4 regions of the Streptomyces sp. NPDC020996 genome follow, and region 1 is predicted to be linked to each of the others. Evidence: riboswitches for the same ligand, from Rfam matches in the RefSeq annotation. Region 1 holds a riboswitch; each other region holds the start of a gene.

The links. Region 1 has a riboswitch for cyclic di-AMP ahead of AB0G63_RS26220 (M23 family metallopeptidase). Riboswitches for the same ligand answer to the same signal wherever they lie in the genome.
Positions count from the first base shown of each region.
Region 2: it holds a riboswitch for cyclic di-AMP, as region 1 does, so the genes downstream of both, AB0G63_RS08300 (M23 family metallopeptidase) here and AB0G63_RS26220 (M23 family metallopeptidase) in region 1, are expected to answer to the same signal.
Region 3: it holds a riboswitch for cyclic di-AMP, as region 1 does, so the genes downstream of both, AB0G63_RS23035 (C40 family peptidase) here and AB0G63_RS26220 (M23 family metallopeptidase) in region 1, are expected to answer to the same signal.
Region 4: it holds a riboswitch for cyclic di-AMP, as region 1 does, so the genes downstream of both, AB0G63_RS03865 (transglycosylase family protein) here and AB0G63_RS26220 (M23 family metallopeptidase) in region 1, are expected to answer to the same signal.

Region 1 covers NZ_JBFADM010000043.1:30,365-33,842, reverse strand. The annotation lists gene AB0G63_RS26230 (pitrilysin family protein) at 1-372, shown strand, start outside; gene AB0G63_RS26225 (pitrilysin family protein) at 369-1,757, shown strand; cyclic di-AMP (ydaO/yuaA leader) riboswitch at 1,949-2,109, shown strand; gene AB0G63_RS26220 (M23 family metallopeptidase) at 2,122-2,886, shown strand; gene AB0G63_RS26215 (GntR family transcriptional regulator) at 3,139-3,478, shown strand, end outside.
Region 2 covers NZ_JBFADM010000008.1:15,373-18,850, forward strand. The annotation lists gene AB0G63_RS08295 (PrsW family intramembrane metalloprotease) at 1-8, shown strand, start outside; gene AB0G63_RS08300 (M23 family metallopeptidase) at 123-1,136, opposite strand; cyclic di-AMP (ydaO/yuaA leader) riboswitch at 1,148-1,305, opposite strand; tRNA gene AB0G63_RS08305 (tRNA-Met) at 1,574-1,647, opposite strand; gene AB0G63_RS08310 (dihydrofolate reductase family protein) at 1,832-2,962, opposite strand; gene AB0G63_RS08315 (MarR family transcriptional regulator) at 3,029-3,478, shown strand, end outside.
Region 3 covers NZ_JBFADM010000035.1:12,035-15,512, forward strand. The annotation lists gene AB0G63_RS23025 (ATP-dependent Clp protease proteolytic subunit) at 1-634, shown strand, start outside; gene AB0G63_RS23030 (hypothetical protein) at 642-950, shown strand; cyclic di-AMP (ydaO/yuaA leader) riboswitch at 1,286-1,497, shown strand; gene AB0G63_RS23035 (C40 family peptidase) at 1,501-1,974, shown strand; gene AB0G63_RS23040 (DUF6328 family protein) at 2,057-2,650, shown strand; gene AB0G63_RS23045 (ATP-binding protein) at 2,719-3,177, opposite strand; gene AB0G63_RS23050 (helix-turn-helix transcriptional regulator) at 3,392-3,478, shown strand, end outside.
Region 4 covers NZ_JBFADM010000003.1:222,456-225,933, forward strand. The annotation lists gene AB0G63_RS03855 (cytochrome P450) at 1-191, shown strand, start outside; gene AB0G63_RS03860 (transglycosylase family protein) at 339-1,385, shown strand; cyclic di-AMP (ydaO/yuaA leader) riboswitch at 1,569-1,738, shown strand; gene AB0G63_RS03865 (transglycosylase family protein) at 1,742-2,497, shown strand; gene eno (phosphopyruvate hydratase) at 2,837-3,478, shown strand, end outside.

The DNA of each region.
Region 1 (3,478 bases):
ATCGACGAGGAGCTCGCCCGGTTCGCCGAGGAGGGCCCCACGGCCGAGGAGATGGAGCGCGCCCAGGCCCAGTTGGAGCGCGAGTGGCTGGACCGGCTCGGCACGGTCGCGGGCCGTGCCGACGAACTGTGCCGGTACGCCGTCCTCTTCGGCGACCCGCAGCTCGCCCTGACCGCCGTGCAGCGCGTGCTCGACGTGACGGCCGAGGAGGTGCGGGAGGCCGCCAGGGCGCGCCTGCGCCCCGACAACCGCGCGGTGCTCGTCTACGAGCCCGTCGCCGCCGAGGTCGCGGAGGCCGCGGACCCGCCCGAGGACCCGGAGGCCGAGGCCACCGTGGAAGGCACCGACGTCAACGAGGAGGCGGCCAAGTGACCGAGCTCGCCACGATGGAGTTCCACCCCCGGCCCAGCGCGGGCGAGGCCAGGCCCTGGGCGTTCCCGGCCCCCGAGCGCGGCACGCTCGACAACGGACTGACGGTCCTGCACTGCCACCGCCCCGGCCAGCAGGTCGTCGCCGTGGAGGTGCTCCTGGACGCCCCCCTGGACGCCGAGCCGGCCGGCTTCGACGGCGTCGCCACGATCATGGCCTGCGCCTTCTCCGAGGGCACCGACAAGCACTCCGCCGAGGAGTTCGCCGCCGAGCTGGAGCGCTGCGGCGCCACCCTCGACGCGCACGCCGACCACCCCGGCGTCCGCCTGAGCCTGGAAGTGCCGGCCTCCCGCCTGGCCAGGGCGCTCGGTCTGGTCGCCGACGCCCTGCGGGCGCCCGCCTTCGCGGACAGCGAGGTCGAGCGGCTGGTGCGCAACCGGCTCGACGAGATCCCGCACGAGCTGGCCAGCCCGTCCCGGCGCGCCGCCAAGGAGCTGTCGAAGGAACTGTTCGCGGCGGACTCGCGCATGTCGCGCCCGCGCCAGGGCACCGAGGACACCGTCTCCGACATCGACTCCGCGGCCGTACGCGCCTTCTACGAGAAGCACGTCCGCCCCGCGACCTCCACCGCCGTGGTCGTCGGCGACCTCACCGGCATCGACCTCGACGCGCTGCTCGGCGACACCCTCGGCTCCTGGACCGGCCCGGCGGCCGAGCCGCGCCCCGTGCCGCCGGTGACCGCCGACGACACCGGCCGCGTCGTCATCGTCGACCGTCCCGGCGCCGTCCAGACCCAGCTGCTCATCGGCCGCGTCGGACCCGACCGGCACGACCGCGTGTGGCCCGCGCAGGTGCTCGGCACGTACTGCCTGGGCGGCACCCTCACCTCCCGCCTGGACCGCGTGCTGCGGGAGGAGAAGGGCTACACCTACGGCGTGCGCGCCTTCGCCCAGGTGCTGCGGTCCGCGCCGGACGGCTCGGGCGCCGCGATGCTCGCCATCAGCGGCTCCGTGGACACCCCGAACACCGGCCCCGCCCTGCACGACCTGTGGACGGTGCTGCGCACCCTGGCGGCGGAGGGCCTGACCGACGCCGAGCGCGACGTCGCCGTGCAGAACCTCGTCGGCGTGGCGCCGCTGAAGTACGAGACCGCGGCCGCCGTGGCGAGCACGCTGGCCGACCAGGTCGAGCAGCACCTGCCGGACGACTTCCAGGCGACGCTGTACCGGCAGCTCGCCGAGACCGGCACCGTGGAGGCCACGGCGGCGGCCGTGAGCGCGTTCCCGGTGGACCGTCTGGTGACCGTCCTGGTCGGTGACGCCTCCCAGATCAAGGAGCCCGTCGAGGCCCTCGGCATCGGCGAAGTGACCGTCGTGCCCGCCGAGTAGCGGCACGCGCGCGTGGGGGCCCCGGTGACCGACGGGTCACCGGGGCCCTCTCATGCCCGAATTGAGGCAGAGGTTGCCTGTCTGCCCTGTGGCATGCGCTACAAAAGCGGTCTTCTGTTTGGGGATGGAGAGGCGGCCCGTTTAGCGTCGTCCGGGCTGTCCGTCAGGCAGTGCGCCGCACCCGCGGCACCGGACAGCCATCGCCGAGTCCCCGTACGGCGCGAGCCAGGGGAGCCGGGGACCCACGTCCCTGAGGTGAATCGGACGCCCGCGCCCGCGGCGAGGGGGCCCGTAGGAGACCTTCCTGCTCCGAACCTGTCAGCTAACCCGGTAGGCGAGAGGGAAGGAAAGGATCAGCCACCACATGGCGTTCACCTGCGCCACCGGGAAGCACCGCCGTCCCAGCCGTCTCAGGAGCACCTCCGCGCGCGCGGCGGGCATGGCGACGCTCGCGACCACCGGTGTGGTCGGCGCTCTGGCCGCCCCGGCGCTCGCCGCCGACAACACGGTCGAGCGGACCGGCCTGCTCCCCGTCGTCAGCCTCGGTGACGCGGTCGCCGAGAAGATCGACGCCCAGGCGGAGGCCCAGCAGCAGGCCGCCGAGGAGGCCGCGATCGAGAAGGCCGCCGAGCAGGCCGCGCGCCAGAAGGCCGCCGCGCTGGCCGCGCAGGAGCGCGAGGCCAAGGCGCGCGCCGCCCGCGAGGCCGAGCGCGAGCGCCTCAACGCGTTCACGGCGCCGATCGCGCACTCGTACGTCTCCACCGGATACCGCACCGGCGGCTCCCTGTGGTCCTCCGGCAGTCACACGGGCATCGACTTCCACGCCGCGAGCGGCACGGCGGTGCACGCCGTCGGCGTCGGCACCGTCGTCGAGGCCGGCTGGGGCGGGGCGTACGGCAACCAGGTCGTGATCAGGATGGCCGACGGCATGTACACCCAGTACGGCCACCTGTCGTCCATCGGCGTCTCGGTGGGCCAGACGGTGGCCCCGGGACAGCAGATCGGCCTGTCCGGCGCCACCGGCAACGTCACCGGACCGCACCTGCACTTCGAGGTCCGCACCACCCCCGAGTACGGCTCGGACGTCGACCCCCTCGCCTATCTGCGCAGGCACGGCGTGAACCTCTGAGGAGGGAAACCTCCGAGGGCGTGAACCTCCGAGGGCGGATCACCGGTCCGCCCCGCCGCAAGTCCGCTCCGACCCGAGCCCCGGCCAACCGGCCGGGGCTTTCGGCGTTCCGTCTGCCCGGCGGTCCGGCCCGTTGACCAAAAAATATCCCTGGATTCCGGTCCGCCGTCGGAAATTCCGGCCCATTGCATTAGAGTCGCTGAACACACGTCAATCGTCGACGTTTCACGGGGATTAATGCGGAGGTCGGTCATGCGCATTCCCGCGCACTCGGTGTGCACGGCCATTCGGGACGACATCGTCGCGGGTGTCCACGAGCGCGGCGGCCGGCTCACCGAGGAAGTCCTCGCCCGCCGCTACGGCGTCTCGCGCGTCCCCGTCCGCGAGGCCCTGCGCACGCTGGAGGCGGAGGGCTTCGTGGTGACCCGGAGGCACGCGGGCGCGTGCGTCGCCGAGCCGACCGAGCAGGAGGCCGCCGACCTGCTGGAGATGCGCGTGCTGCTGGAGCCGCTCGGCGCCTCGCGGGCCGCCCAGCGGCGCACCGAGGCCCACCTGAAGGTGCTGCGCGGCCTGGTCAGGCTGGGTCAGGAGC
Region 2 (3,478 bases), on a different contig from region 1:
GCCACTAGCCCTTCAGGCCCTGGACCGGCCGACGGCGTCGTCCCCGGAGTTCTCGGGCACGCCTGACCGGCAGTCCTGACGTCGGGGGGTTTGCCGTCAGGACCGCCGGGGATCAGGGGAGATCAGGGGTTGAGTCCCTTGCCGCGCAGCCAGGCCATCGGGTCGATGCCGCCGGCCTGCCCGTTCAGGTGGACCTCGAGGTGCAGGTGCGGGCCGGTCACGTTCCCGGTGGCGCCCACGCGCCCGATGACGTCACCGGTGCTGACCTTCTGTCCGACGCTCACACTGATCGACGACTGGTGGCAGAACCACAGCTCGGTGCCGTCGTCCAGGGTCAGGATCGTGCGGTAGCCGTACGCCCCCGCCCAGCCGGCCTCGGTGATGGTCCCGCTGTGGATGGCCTTGATGAGCGTGCCGGTAGGGGCGGCGAAGTCGAGGCCGGTGTGGTGGCCGGAGGACCACATGGAGCCGGCCTGGCCGAAGGTCGAGGTGATCGTGTACGAGGAGGTCGGCAGCGTGTACTGCTTGGCCAGCTCGGCGAGACGCGCGGCCTCGGCCTTCTTCTTGGCCTCCGCCTCCGCCTTCTCCTTGGCCGCGGCGGCCTTGGCGGCGGCCGCCTTCTCGGCCTGCTCGGCCGCGTCGGCGACCTGCTTGGCGAGGGCGGCCTCGGTGGCCTGCTGCGTCTTGCTCTCGACCTGGATCTGCTGCGACTCGGCCTGCGCCATGATGCGGTCGCGCAGCGCCTCGCCGGCGTCCTTGGTGCTCTCCGCGGAGGTCACGCCGACGCTGCTGAGCGGAGTGGCGGACCGCTGCGGCTCGGGCTCGTCGTCGGAGATCAGCGAGCCGACCGAGGGCAGGTCGGGCATGGAGATGGACACCGGCGGCTTGCCGGTGTTGGCGCTGGCCATGCCGCCCGCGCCGACAGCGGCTATGACGCCGACGCCCAGAACCGTGGAGCTGCGGGCGAGTCCCCCGCCGCGCTGCTTGGAGACGCGGTGCCGACCGCGGACGGGGCGGACGGAGTCCTCCGTGGGGTTCCATGCCTCCCACGGGCCCTCGTCGGTGCGGTAGCTGCCGTAGCCGAAGGTGTCACTCGGCTGGAACGGGGCTGTCGGGGCAGGCCGGTTTGACGCCACGTGGGCGTGCTCCTTTCCTTCCTCCTCGCCTACCGGGTTAGCTGACGGGTTCGGAGCAGGAAGGTCTCCTACGCGCGTATATCCACCGTGATCCCACGGCGGCATTCGCGCGATTCACCCCAGGGTGGTGGTTCCCCGGTTCCCTTGCGGGATTCGGCGCGTGCGCACGGAGCCGCCTCTTGTGACGGCTGGGACGACCGCGCTGCGTTATCGAACGTTAATAGACGCAGGGGCTCGTTTCCAAGCCGTTCCGCTTGATCATTAACGAATCCAGGTCGGACGTACATCCCCATGACCGTCTAAAAACGGGCGAGTTGGCCCCTCACATACCCCGCCGATCACACTGCGCAGGGCGGCCGCCCCATCACTCACAGTCACGGACCGTGCAAAAACACCGACGGCCGGGACCTCTGAGGATCCCGGCCGTCGGCCTTGAGTAGCGGGGACAGGATTTGAACCTGCGACCTCTGGGTTATGAGCCCAGCGAGCTACCGAGCTGCTCCACCCCGCGTCGGTGTGTCACCAGTGTACGTCATACGCAGGACGGCAAGCACACGCGTTTCTCCGCGGTACCCGCCGTCAGCCGCGTACGGCGGGAAGGCGACTCTGTCCGCACCGCAGGCGCAACGCGCACCCCCACCGAACCGCGACAGGCCGCCGCAGGCATCCCGCACCACGCCGCCACACGCACCCCGCTACCCCACCAGATGCCGATTGGGCGCCTTGGCCCGCTCCGCGTACTCCGGCAGCACGACCACGTCGACCCCCTCCCCCGCCAGCAGCCCACTGCCGTCGGCGCTCTCGACGAACGTGTCGGGCTCCCGCCAAGCCGTCACCACCCGCCGGACCCCCGCGTCGAGGATCAGCCGCGCGCACGGCTTGGGCCGGGACGCACGCCGGGCGCACGGCTCGAGGCTGCTGTAGACCGTGGCGCCGGCGAGCCGGGGATCGTCCGGATCGAGCTTCGCCAGAGCCGCCTCCTCGGCATGCACCACAGGATCGTCCCCCTCACGGGAGTACCCCCGGGCCAGCTCGGTGCCGTCACCGGCCACCACCACCGCCCCCACGCTGAACGCCGTCCGCGACGGCGGGCACAGCGCCGCCAGCTCGCACGCGAGGGCGAGCCAGTGGCGGTCGGCGGCCACGGCGACCTCCCCCGCCCCGGGAGCCGTCGGCTCGTACCGCATGAGGACGACGTCCTCGATCCGCCGCGTCTCCAGCAGGCGCAGCCGCCCGCCCTGGTACGCCCCCGGGCCGAACAGCCGCGGCGCGGCGGGGTCGCCCACGAACACCGGCGCCAGCACGAGCTGCAGCTCGTCGGCGAGCCCCTGCTGGAGCAGCTGGGTGTGCACGAGCCCCCCGCCCTCCACCATGAGACGGCGCACTCCCCGGACGTCGTGCAGATGCCGCAGCAGCGGCCGCCAGCCGACGTCGCCGCCCAGCGCGACGACGTCGGCGGCGAGTCCCAGCGCGCGGGCCCGTTCGGCGCCCTCGTTGGTCGTGTAGAGGACCTTCTCGCCGCCCGTGTGCCAGAACCGCGCCGCCGGATCGAGTTCCCCCGAGGCGCTGACCGTGACCTTGAGCGGGTAGGCGGACCGGCCCGCGGCCACCCGGCCGGCGCGGCGACGCTCCGAGTTGACCAGCAGCCGCGGATTGTCGGCCCGGATCGTCCCGGCACCGACCAGGATCGCGTCGACGGAAGCACGTACCTCGTCGACCCGGTCGAAGTCCGCCGGGCCGGAGAGCAGAAGCCGCTCGGGGCCGGTGTCGTCGAGGTAGCCGTCCAGGGAGACGGCGGCGGACAGCAGGACGTAGGGATGCGGCATCGAGCGCGCTCACTCTCGGAGGCGGGCGGTCTTGGTTCAAGTTTGAAACAAACTTACACTGGTGGCATGACGACCCGCTGGCTCACCCCGGACGAGCAGCGCGCCTGGCGCGCGTTCATCGCGGCGACGCACCTCCTGGAGGACGCGCTCGACCGGCAGCTCCAGCAGGACGCCGGCATGCCGCACCTGTACTACTCCATCCTGACCAATCTTTCCGAGGCGCCGGAGCGCAGGCTGCGCATGACCGACCTCGCCGAGAAGACGAAGATCACCCGTAGCCGTCTGACGTACGCGGTGACGCGGCTGGAGAAGGACGGCCTGCTGCGGCGCGAGAACTGCAGGTGGGACAAGCGGAGCAGCATCGCCGCGCTGACCGACGAGGGCATGGCGGTGCTGGAACGCACGGCCCCCGGCCACGTCGAGACGGTGCGCGCGTCCCTGTTCGACCACCTCACCGAGGAGCAGGTGGGACAGCTGGAGGACATCTGCACGGGGATCGCGCGGGCGCTGGAGGGC
Region 3 (3,478 bases), on a different contig from region 1:
GACCCGACCGTCCGCCCGACACGTCCTGCCCGGGTTCACCGAACGGACCGCGTCCGGGCGCCGATCGACGGATCCGTACGCGAAGCTGCTGGAGGAGCGGATCCTCTTCCTCGGCACGCCTCTCGACGACACCGCGGCGAACGACCTGACGGCCCAGTTCATGTACCTCGAGCACAAGGACCCCGACCGGGACATCGCGCTGTACATCAACTCGCCGGGCGGCTCGTTCAGCGCCATGACGGCGCTCTACGACACGATGCGGTACGTCTCCTGCGACGTGGAGACGACCTGCCTGGGGCAGGCCGCCTCCTCGGCCGCGGTGCTGCTGGCCGCCGGGACGCCGGGCAAGCGCTCCGTGCTGCCGGGCGCGCGGGTGGTGATCCGCCAGCCCGCGCTCGCCGAGCCGGTGCGGGGCCGGGCGAGTGATCTGGCGGTGCAGACGGAGGAACTGACGCGCAATCGCCGCCTCGTGGAGGAGATGCCGGCCCGGGCCACCGGACACAGCCGGGAGAAGATCGGCGCCGATATCGAGCGGGACCGGGTCTTCGACGCCCGGCAGGCCGTGGACTACGGCCTGGTGGACCGGATCGTCCCCGGCCGCCGGGCCCCCCTCGTCCCGCCCGTCGGGAGGTGAGCGACCGGTGATCCCGCCCGAACTCCCGCCGCTGCCCGCGCTGACCCGCGCCGAGGGCGAGCTGATCGACCGTTACCTCGACGTGGTGGACCTGCTCGGCCGCATCAATCCGGCCCACCACGGCGACACCTACCGCGGGCTGCGGGCCGCGCAGGCGCTGGTGGCCAGGGCGGCCGAACTGCGCGACGCGCTCGCCCTGATGCACCAGCGGGGCGAGACCGAACTGCACGCTCCCACCCTGGCGCGGGCGCTGCGGGTACTGGACGGCGAGCGGCGCACCGCCCGGGTCACCGTGCCTCCCCAGCCCGGCACTTGAGGCACGCGCCGGGCCCGGGCCGCGGTCGCCCGGCGCCGGTGTCCGGGCCGGGGCCGAAACGGACCAAACGGCGTACCGCCTTCCGGACTAGACACACCTCCTCTTTTTTGACCGGTCGAGTTGCGCAACGGGCCCGGCCCCAAGGCGGGATGAGGCATTTCTTCGCTGGTCCGGGCCGTTTCGGAGGTGATGACGCGCCTCCGAACACAGCTGTGGGCACCCGAACGGGTGAGTGGTGAGTAACAACACAAATCCCCGTTTCCGTTGGGCTTTTCGGACATCCGTGAGCCAAGATCCGTGTCTGACGACAAGCCCCCGCCGCCGCGGCGGGGCGATCCGGGCGGACGCCGAGTCCTGCCGCCGCCCGGATGACCGGTCGACAGGAGTGGATCGGCAGGAGTGGAGGACCCAAGCACGACGGGTCGCCGGAACGGTCACGCCATGACCGGGCCGAGCAGCCCTTGGGGTGAAGCCGCGCGAGCGGCCGGGCAACTTCGCCAGCCCGAATCCGACAGGTCATCCTTCACAGGCGGCTGACGAAGGGTTGCGCATGACTGCGCTCAATCGTGTCCCGTCGCTGATGGTCCGGGCCGGCACGGCCTCGGCCCTCACCATCGCCGCGGTGGGCGGCTCGGTCGTGGTTCCGGGCTTCGCCTCCGACGCGGCCGCCGCGACGCCCGCGACGAAGGCACTGCAGATCGCGGCTTCCAAGAAGGGTTCGCCCTACCGGTGGGGCGCCACCGGTCCGCACCGGTTCGACTGCTCCGGGCTCACGCTGTACTCGTACAAGAAGGCGGGCAAGAGCCTGCCGCGTACCGCGGCCCAGCAGTACAACAAGACCCGCCACATCTCCGCCAAGAGCCGCAAGGCCGGAGACCTCGTGTTCTTCCATTCGGGTTCGTACGTCTACCACGTCGGCATCTACGCCGGAAAGGGGAAGATCTGGCACGCCCCGAAGACCGGGGACGTGGTGAAACTGCAGAAGATCTGGACGAAGAGCGTCTGGTACGGCCGGGTCAGCTGATCCTTGCGTGGGGTGGCGGCGCCCCTGACACGCCGCCACCCGACGAGGCGTGACACGGTCCTGGCCGGTTATCCGTTCAACCATGGCCGACCATGTCCCCTGCACCGCACGCAACGAGACCCCGCTGGAGCGCGCCGACCGCAACTTCGGCGAACTGCTCCAGGAACTGCGCGTCACCCAGACCGGCGTGCAGATCCTCTTCGCCTTCCTGCTGACCCTGGCCTTCACCCCGCGCTTCCCGTCCCTCGACCCGGTCCAGCGGGCCACCTACGTCACCACACTGCTGCTCGCGGTCCTCGCCGCCGCCCTGTTCACCGCGCCGGCCGCGCTGCACCGCTCGCTGTTCCAGCGGGGCGCCAAGCCGCGCGTCGTCCAGGTGTCCTCACGGCTCGCCACCATCGGCATGGGTGTGCTGGTGCTGGCGTTCACCGGCTCGGTGCTGCTCGTGGTGGACGTGACGACGGGCCGGGCGGGCGGGGTGGCCGCGGGCGCGGCGACCCTGTGCGTGTGCCTCGGCCTGTGGTGGCTGCTGCCTCGCCTGGTGCGGCGGGCGGGCCTGTCCGCCGAGCAGCAGGCCGCGCAGCAGGCCGCGCAGCAGGCCGCGCCCGTCGTCAGGCAGCCGGGAGCGCCGCGGGACGCGGCCGTGCACCGGGAGCCGTCGGCACGGCGCCGCTGACCCTCGCCCGACGTGGCCGTGCACCGGGAACCGCCGCACGGCGCCGCTGAACCCTCGCCCGAGCCCCGCTACGGCTCCTGCTGCCCGGCTGCCGGCACCGGTCGGGCCGGCACCTTCCACGGCAGTTCGACGGAGACGGTCTTGCCGCCCTCCCGGGTGGGGCGCACGCACAGTCTGCCGCCGCACTCGGCGGTCAGCCAGCGGATGATCACCAGGCCGCGGCCGTTGTCCTGCTGGACGGCGGCGGGCAGCCGCTTCGGGAACCGGGGGTGGCTGTCGGTGACGCCGATGCGCAACTGTTCGTCGCGGTCGAGTTCGAGTCCGACGGTGAAGGTGGGCGACTGCCCGAGGGTGTGCTGGACGGCGTTGGTGGCGAGTTCGGAGACGATGAGCCGGACGGTGTCGGCCACCTCCGTGTGCGGCGCCAGGCCCCACTCCGCGAGGGTGTCGATCGCGTAGGTGCGGGCCGCGCAGACCGAGGCGGGATCGCTCGGCAGAGTGACGGATGCTTCCAGATGGTCTGCCATGGCGACGTCGTCCCTTTCCCACGGGACCGCTGGTCCGACACGGAGCGGATGGTTCGAGTACGGTCCCGGACTGGTGCTTCGCCGTCAGACTGCCATCACCGCACGGGTCACGGCTGGCGATCCACCGAGATATGCATATATCTGTCGCTCAAAGCGGTGAACTCTGCCACGAGAGACCGTGTCGGGGCGCCTCATAAGGAGTAAGGAGGGACCCATGCAGCACGGTCCCGCGGTGCGCCGCAGGAAGCTGGGCGCCGAACTGCGAGCGCTGCGCGCCGAGGCGAGGCTCACCAGCGGTGAG
Region 4 (3,478 bases), on a different contig from region 1:
TCGGCGCCCCCCTCGCCCGCCTGGAGGGCCAGACCGCGCTCGGCACGCTGCTGACCCGGCTGCCGGACCTCCGACTCGCGGTGGAACCCGCCGAATTGAGGTGGCGCGGCGGCCTCATCATGCGCGGACTGCGCACCCTGCCGGTCGAGTTCACCCCTCCGGAACCAGTAGGCCGGAGTCCCAGAACGTGACACGCACTCAACTTCGTGATCTTCATGTGATCTGTGCGGCATTAACTTGTGACAAGTGATCGTCTGCCTATACCTTCACCCATCAACGCGGCTGCTTCGAAAACCGATTGCCGCGTGGGTCACCGCTGTCTCGCGAAAGGTCTCCGCATGCTCTCCGGGAACGGTCGTCACCGTCGCCCCCGCCAGGCTCCGGCTCTCCTCGTCGCGGCCGGAGTGACCGGCTCCGCCATCGCCATCCCGCTCCTGGGCGCCTCCGCCGCGAGCGCCGCCGACGGTTCGACGTGGGACAAGGTGGCGGAATGCGAGACCGGCGGCTCGTGGAGCGAGAACAGCGGTGACGGCTTCTACGGCGGCCTGCGGCTGTCCCAGGAGGACTGGGAGAAGTACGGCGGCCTCGACTACGCGCCGAGCGCCGACCTGGCCAGCCGCAACCAGCAGATAGCCGTCGCCGAGAAGATACTCGCGGACCAGGGCGCCGGCGCCTTCCACACCTGTGGACTGACCGCCGGGCTCGACAAGGACAAGGGCGCGGCCGACATCGACACCGGGATCGCTGACGACTCGTCCGACTCCACCGGCGTCACCGACTCCACCGGCCTGTCCAACGGCTCGTCCGGCGCGTCGGGTGACGCGTCCGGCGACACGTCCGGCACGGCCTCGCCCTCGGACGCCCCGTCCCACGCCTCCGCGTCCCCCGGGGCGTCGAAGGGTTCCTCCAGCACTACGGACAAGCCCGCCAAGTCCGACAAGTCGGCTTCGCCGTCCGCCTCCCCGTCCGTGTCGCGGACGTCCGACGGCTCACCCGACGAAACGGCCGAAAGTGACGACACGGACAACTCGGAGCAGATGGTGGGCTCCTGGAGCCTCGTCGACACCGGCTCGCTTGACGTCGGTAGCGGCGTCGGCGGCGACACCGGCACCGGCCGCCACCGCGGCGGCAGCGCCGACGAGGCGGCGAACGGCCGCTCCATGGAAGCGTCCTCGGGCCGCCACGCCGCGCGCACGGACGCCGACGACGGCGACGCCTACACGGTCCACGCCGGCGACACCCTCGCCTCCGTCGCGGACACCCTCGACGTCGAGGGCGGGTGGCGCGAGCTCTACGCCCTGAACAAGAAGGCGATCGGCGCCGACCCGAGTCACATCGTCCCCGGTCAGACCCTGCGAGTAGGGGCGGAAACGGGCGAAAACTAGCGGGAGTTGACGTCCGCTTTCGCCGTGGAATGTCCGGTTTGGCGAAAGTGTGGGATGAGTCTCAGAGGCCCTGATCGTCTTTGAAATCCGGTGGATTCCGTGTCTACGGTCATGACCGCTCGCCAACGCGGGCCCCGGCTGCCGCAACGCCGAATCCTGCCAGCGGCCGTCCGGGAACAGTCGTCGCGTCAAGCGCCGTAGGCAGGAGCGGGGGACCCAAGGTAGGCGCCGGGCCCGGCCCTTGAGGGGCGGGAACGGCTAGGGGTGGAGTCGCGCACCGGGAGGTGGGCGGCCGGGCAACTCAACCGGCCCGAACCCGACAGCTCACCTCGCAGGCGTCGGTGAGGGGATCAACCATGCTGTTTTCCGGCAAGGGCAAGCACCGTCGTCCGACTGTTCTCCAGCGCTCCACCCGCGCCGTCGCCGTCGCCGGTGTCACCGGCGCCGCCGTCGCCGCCCCGCTGCTGGCGGCCGGCAACGCCTCCGCCGCCACCGCCTCCGAGTGGGACGCCGTCGCCCAGTGCGAGTCCGGCGGCAACTGGTCCATCAACACCGGCAACGGCTACTACGGCGGCCTGCAGTTCTCCGCCTCCACCTGGGCCGCGTACGGCGGCACGCAGTACGCCTCCACCGCCGACCAGGCCAGCAAGGCGCAGCAGATCGCCGTCGCCGAGAAGGTCCTCGCCGCTCAGGGCAAGGGCGCCTGGCCGGTCTGCGGCACGGGCCTGTCCGGCGCCTCCTACGACGGCGCCGCCGGGGCGCCGTCCTCGTCGTCCTCCTCGTCGTCCTCCCCGTCGTCGTCCTCCTCTTCGTCTTCCTCCTCGTCCTCCTCGCCGAGCGGCGGCACCGCCTCCCGCTACACCGAGCAGCAGAGCGCCTTCCGCTCCACCGAGCGCCCGGTCGTGAAGGCGCAGAAGACCGTCACCACCCCGACCGGCAAGAAGGTCAAGAAGGGCGACGGCGAGTACAAGGTCGTCAAGGGCGACACGCTCTCCTCGATCGCCGCGGAGCACGACGTCAAGGGCGGCTGGAAGAAGGTGTTCCGGCTGAACAAGGACATCGTCGAGGACGCCGACCTCATCTACCCGGGCCAGCAGCTGCACCTGAAGTGACAGCCGTCCGGTAGCCGGCGCGCAGGCCCCGCACAGCCCGCGTCCCCCACAGTGGACCGCCATGGGAGCCGCCCCCCGGCCCCCATGGGCTCCCCGCCCCGGTGCGTGTTCCCCCGTACGCACCGGGGCGGGGTTTTCTTTGCCCGCCGGTGCCCGGTGTGCACGCGTTGTTCACCTCGCTTTGTTCCGGGGGTGAACAATAGGTACCGTCTGACCTTGTCCACGGGACGGTCGGTCGGCTGCCGACGGCCCCGGGACGGTTAGGCTCTAGTCGCAAGGCTGCAAGACGGGCCGTCAGGCCCAGTGCCCCGCACTACCAGCGTCACATCCACGAAGGAGATGCTCGTGCCGTCCATCGACGTCGTCGTAGCCCGGGAAATCCTGGACTCCCGAGGCAATCCCACGGTCGAGGTCGAGGTCGGCCTCGACGACGGCAGCACGGGTCGTGCCGCCGTCCCCTCCGGCGCCTCCACCGGCGCCTTCGAGGCCATCGAGCTCCGTGACGGCGACCCGAACCGTTACCAGGGCAAGGGTGTCGAGAAGGCCGTCCTCGCCGTCATCGAGCAGATCGGCCCGGAGCTGGTCGGCTACGACGCCACCGAGCAGCGCCTGATCGACCAGGCGATGTTCGACCTGGACGCCACCGACAACAAGGGCTCGCTCGGCGCCAACGCCATCCTCGGCGTCTCGCTCGCCGTGGCCCACGCCGCCTCCGAGGCCAGCGACCTCCCCCTCTTCCGCTACCTGGGCGGCCCCAACGCGCACCTGCTGCCGGTGCCGATGATGAACATCCTGAACGGCGGCTCGCACGCCGACTCCAACGTGGACATCCAGGAGTTCATGATCGCCCCGATCGGCGCGGAGTCCTTCTCCGAGGCCCTGCGCTGGGGCACCGAGGTGTACCACACCCTGAAGAAGGTCCTGAAGTCCAAGGGTCTGGCCACCGGCCTGGGCGACGAGGGCGGCTTCGCCCCGAACCTC